Regions from separate parts of the Streptomyces sp. NPDC051561 genome, predicted to be linked through region 2. Evidence: riboswitches for the same ligand, from Rfam matches in the RefSeq annotation. Region 2 holds a riboswitch; the other holds the start of a gene.
What was found. A riboswitch is a leader RNA that binds a small molecule or an ion and turns the genes downstream of it on or off. The one in region 2 is predicted to bind S-adenosylmethionine.
Positions count from the first base shown of each region.

Region 1: another riboswitch for S-adenosylmethionine. It lies ahead of ACIA73_RS08470 (aminotransferase class V-fold PLP-dependent enzyme); the one in region 2 lies ahead of thrC (threonine synthase).

Region 1 covers NZ_JBITDM010000003.1:98,432-100,820, forward strand. Annotated here, with positions in the region: gene ACIA73_RS08470 (aminotransferase class V-fold PLP-dependent enzyme) at 1-1,268, opposite strand, end outside; SAM riboswitch class IV at 1,503-1,620, opposite strand; gene trpD (anthranilate phosphoribosyltransferase) at 1,717-2,389, opposite strand, start outside.
Region 2 covers NZ_JBITDM010000014.1:55,703-58,091, forward strand. Annotated here, with positions in the region: gene ACIA73_RS27095 (MoaD/ThiS family protein) at 1-268, opposite strand, end outside; gene thrC (threonine synthase) at 298-1,584, opposite strand; SAM riboswitch class I at 1,599-1,726, opposite strand; gene ACIA73_RS27105 (glucosyl-3-phosphoglycerate synthase) at 1,924-2,389, shown strand, end outside.

The DNA of each region.
Region 1 (2,389 bases), on a different contig from region 2:
CTCACCCGGATCGCGTTGAGAGAGCGCTCGCCCGGTTCGGCCTCGGGGGCGCCGCACTCGCCCGGGTCCTGCGGGTCGCTGCCGAGCAGCGTACGGACCAGCGGGTGAGCGCAGAAGAGACCGTCGCGGACGCCGATCCCGTACTCGGCGGACAGCGCTGCGGCGAAGTGCGAGCTGTTCCAGCCCTCCACCACGAAGGAGATGACGCCGACCCGGGGCGCGTCGTCACCGAACAGCGAGAGCACCTTGACGGCCGGCACCTCTGCCAGCCCCTCCCGCACCTTGCGCACCAGGGACTGCTCCCGCTCCACCAGCGAGTCGAAGCCCGCCTCGGTGAGCGCCTTGCAGGCGGAGGCGATGGAGTAGACGCCGATCACGTTGGGCGAACCGGCCTCGTGGCGGGCGGCGGTGGTGTGCCACTCGACATCCACCCCGCCGTCGGTTCGCCGCGCGACCTTCTTCGACGCACCGCCACCGGCCAGGTACGGGTCTGCCTCCTGGAGCCAGTCGGCCCGGCCCGCCAGCACACCCGACCCGAACGGCGCGTACAGCTTGTGCCCGGAGAAGGCGACCCAGTCGACGTCCAGGTCCTTGACGGAGACCGGGTGGTGGGGCGCCAGCTGCGCCGCGTCGAGCACGATCCGCGCACCGTGCGCATGGGCCGCCGCCGCCAGCTCCTTCACCGGCCAGATCTCACCGGTGACGTTCGAGGCGCCCGTGACGCAGACCAGCGCGGGACCGTAGGGATCACGGTCGGTGAGCGCCCGCTCCAGCGATTCCACGGCCTGGGCCGGGGTGCGCGGCGCGTTGAGGTACGTCACCCTGGCGTTCTGCCAGGGCAGAAGCGAGGCGTGGTGCTCGGTCTCGAAGACGAACACCTGGCAGTCGGCGGGCAGTACGGCCGAGAGCAGGTTCAGCGAGTCGGTGGTGGAGCGGGTGAAGACGACCTGGTCTCCGTCCCGGCAGTCCAGGAACTCGTGCACCGTCTGCCGGCTGTTCTCGAAGAGGTCCGTCGACAGCTGCGAGAGGTACCCGGCCCCCCGGTGCACGCTGCCGTAGTACGGGGCGTACGCCGCCACGTCGTCCCACACCCGCTGCAACGCCGGGGCGCTGGCCGCGTAGTCGAGGGCCGCGTACGTGACTTCGCCACCGGTCACCAGCGGCACCGCCACGTCCCGCCCGAGGACGGGGAGCGGCGCTCCACAGCAGGGGTCGGCGGACTCGGAGGCAGCGGAGGAGGTGGCGGTGGCGGTGGACGATGCAGACATGGCGAAACTCCTGGCAGGACAAGGCGGAATGGCTTCAGATGCACCCGTACCGCCGACCAAGGCTCAACTGCCTTGTGGAGTACGGGAGTTGCCTCGACGCGCGGCCACAAAAGGACCGCACGGAGGTGAAGGTGGAACGGGGCCGAAGGGCCCTATCGCATTCGCTTGCTCACGAGACTGCTCCCTTGAGGACCAGGACCCCAGGGGCGCGCCACTCCAAAAAGAGTGCGCAGGGGTCCGCGCTTGCCGTAGACCTCGCTGCCTACGACCTGGTCTTCACCCGGGGCACCCCGCCACGGACGGAGGGTTGCCGGACAGCGGGCCGGGGCCGTAGTCGCTGTCACTCATGACCTGTGCAGCATCCTGCCACACGATCAACGACGTGCAAGAGCGCAGTCCGCCTTCTGAGACATCCGGACTGCGCTCTGCGTCACACACCCACCGCGTTTCAGGCGTTACTCGCCTTCACCCAGCGCTCCAGCGCCCGCTGCGCGCTGCCGGAGTCGAGGGACTCACGCGCCTGCTCGATCCCGGCGGCGATCTCCTCGTTCAACGATCCTCCATGAGGATTGAGGGCTACGAGGGCTGCCGCCGTGTTGAGCAGCACCGCGTCCCGCACCGGGCCCTGCTCGCCCGCGAGCAGCCTCCGTGCGACCTCCGCGTTGTACGAGGCGTCCGCGCCCCGCAGAGCCTCCACGGGCACGATCTCCAGCCCCACGTCCCGCGGGTCGAACGCCTCCTGGCGGACCGCGCCGTCGCGGACCACCCACACCTGGGAGGTCGCCGTGGTGGTCAGCTCGTCCAGGCCGTCGTCGCCCCGGAAGACCAGCGCGGAATTCCCCCGCCCGGCCAGCACGCCGGCCACGATCGGCGCCATCCGCGCGTCGGCGACACCGACCGCCTGGGCCCGCACCTGGGCCGGGTTGGTGAGCGGGCCCAGGATGTTGAAGGTGGTCTGCGCGCCGAGCTCCTTGCGGGCCTTGGCGGCGTACCGCAGCGCGGGGTGGAACTTCACCGCGAAGCAGAAGGTGATGCCCGCCTCCTCGGCGACCTCCACCACCCGGCTCGGCGTCAGGTCCAGGTTGACGCCCAGCTTCTCCAGCACGTCCGAGGAACCGCTG
Region 2 (2,389 bases):
CGGCGACGGCCGGGATGATCGAGATTCCGGCGCCGTCCGGCGTGACCGTCTCCAGGCCGCTCTCGAAGCGCACGTCGTCGTCGTTCACGTACACGTTCACGAACCGGCGCAGCTTGCCCTGGTCGTCCAGCACGCGCGCGGCGATGCCGGTGTGGTTCTTCTCCAGGTCGGCGATGACCTCCGCGAGGGTCGCGCCCTCGGCGGCGACCTCGGACTCGCCGCCCGTGTACGTACGGAGGATGGTGGGGATGCGGACCTTGACGCTCATGGTGTTCAGCCTTCCGTTACGTGGGTGATTCAGCGTGCCAGGCCGGCGTCGCGGAACGCGTCCAGGCTCGGGCGGATGGTCGCGGAGGGGCCGGTGGTCGGGGCCACCGCGTCCAGCGTCTTGAGGCCGTCGCCGGTGTTCAGCACGACGGTGGTGAGGGCCGGGTCCAGCAGACCGGCCTCGATCAGCTTCTTGGTGACGCCCACCGTCACACCGCCCGCGGTCTCCGCGAAGATGCCCTCGGTGCGGGCCAGCAGCTTGATCGCGTCCACGACCTGCTCGTCGTTGACGTCCTCGACCGCGCCACCGGTACGGCGGGCGATGTCCAGGACGTAAGGGCCGTCCGCCGGGTTGCCGATCGCGAGGGACTTGGCGATGGTGTTCGGCTTCTGCGGGCGGACCACGTCGTGCCCGGCCTTGAAGGCGGTGGAGACCGGCGAGCAGCCCTCCGCCTGGGCGCCGAAGATCCGGTACGGCTTGTCCTCGACCAGACCGAGCTTGATCAGCTCCTGGAGGCCCTTGTCGATCTTCGTGAGCTGCGAGCCCGACGCGATCGGGATCACCAGCTGGTCCGGCAGCTGCCAGCCGAGCTGCTCGCAGATCTCGTACGCCAGGGTCTTGGAACCCTCGCCGTAGTACGGGCGCAGGTTGACGTTGACGAAGCCCCAGCCCTCGCCCAGCGGGTCGCCGATGAGCTCGGAGCAGAAGCGGTTCACGTCGTCGTAGTTGCCCTCGATGCCGACCAGCTCGCCCCCGTACACGGCGGCCATGACGACCTTGCCCTGCTCCAGGTCGTGCGGGATGAACACGCAGGAGCGGAAGCCGGCCCGGGCGGCGGCGGCGCCGACCGCTCCGGCCAGGTTGCCGGTGGAGGAGCAGGAGAGGGTGGTGAAGCCGAAGGCGCGGGCGGCCTCGACGGCGATCGCGACGACGCGGTCCTTGAAGGAGTGGGTCGGGTTGCCCGAGTCGTCCTTGACGAACAGGCCGCCGGTGACGCCCAGCTCGCGGGCCAGATTGTCCGCCTTGACCAGCTTGGTGAAGCCGGGGTTCAGGCTGGGGTGCTCGGCGACGTCGGCGGGGACGGGCAGCAGCGGGGCGTAGCGCCAGATGTTGTTCGGACCGGCCTCGATGCGCTTCTTCAGCTCTTCGGGGCTCGCGGTCGGCAGGTCGTACGCGACTTCCAGCGGACCGAAACAGAGCTGACAGGCGAAGATCGGGCCGAGCTCGAAGCGCTCGCCGCACTCGCGGCAGGACAGCGCGGCGGCGGGGCCGAGGTCTACGGCGGTGGTGGTGTTCTCAGTGGTCTGCACAGCCATGATGGCGAGGTCCCTCCTCATCTTCCCCGCGACGACGTTCGCCGCGAGACGGAATTGGCACCTTCCCGGCCTGACCTCGCGGTCGGCAGGGGGGTTGCCGGGACTTCAACGGGCCGTTTCCCTCAGTCCCTCTGGATGAGCGCTATGACTCCGGATGCGCGCCTGAGCGGCCCGGGTGTTTGTGTGCGGCGACGACCCCGACATGCGACGTCTCTCCGCGTTGTTCAAGACTGTAACCGAACCCCCGGAGGCAAGAGCTAGGCGTCCGGACCGCGAGATGGATCACACGAGTGCCGGCACAGCCTGCCGGCCGAGGCGACGGAGTCAGGAGTGACGGGCGTGCTGCAAGAGGTGGAGCGCTGGCTGGCCGCGCGGTCCTGGACCGCCGCCGACCGCCCGCTGGAGCGACTGCTTGCCGCGAAGGCGGCCAGGGGCACCACCGTCAGCGTCGTCCTGCCCGCGCTCGACGAGGAGGCGACGGTCGGCGCGATCGTGGCCGCGATCCGCCGGGACCTGATGGGCCAGGCCGCCCCCCTGGTGGACGAGCTCGTGGTGATCGACTCCGGCTCCACCGACGGCACGGCGAAGGCGGCAGCGGCGGCCGGTGCGAGGGTGGTCCACCGCGACGACATCCTCCCGCGCGTCCCGCCACTGCCCGGCAAGGGTGAGGTGCTGTGGCGCTCGCTCCTGGTCACCCGCGGTGACCTCGTCTGCTTCGTCGACGCCGACCTGATCGACTTCGACTCCTCCTTCGTCTCCGGCATCCTCGGGCCGCTGCTGACCGAGCCGGACGTCGACTTCGTGA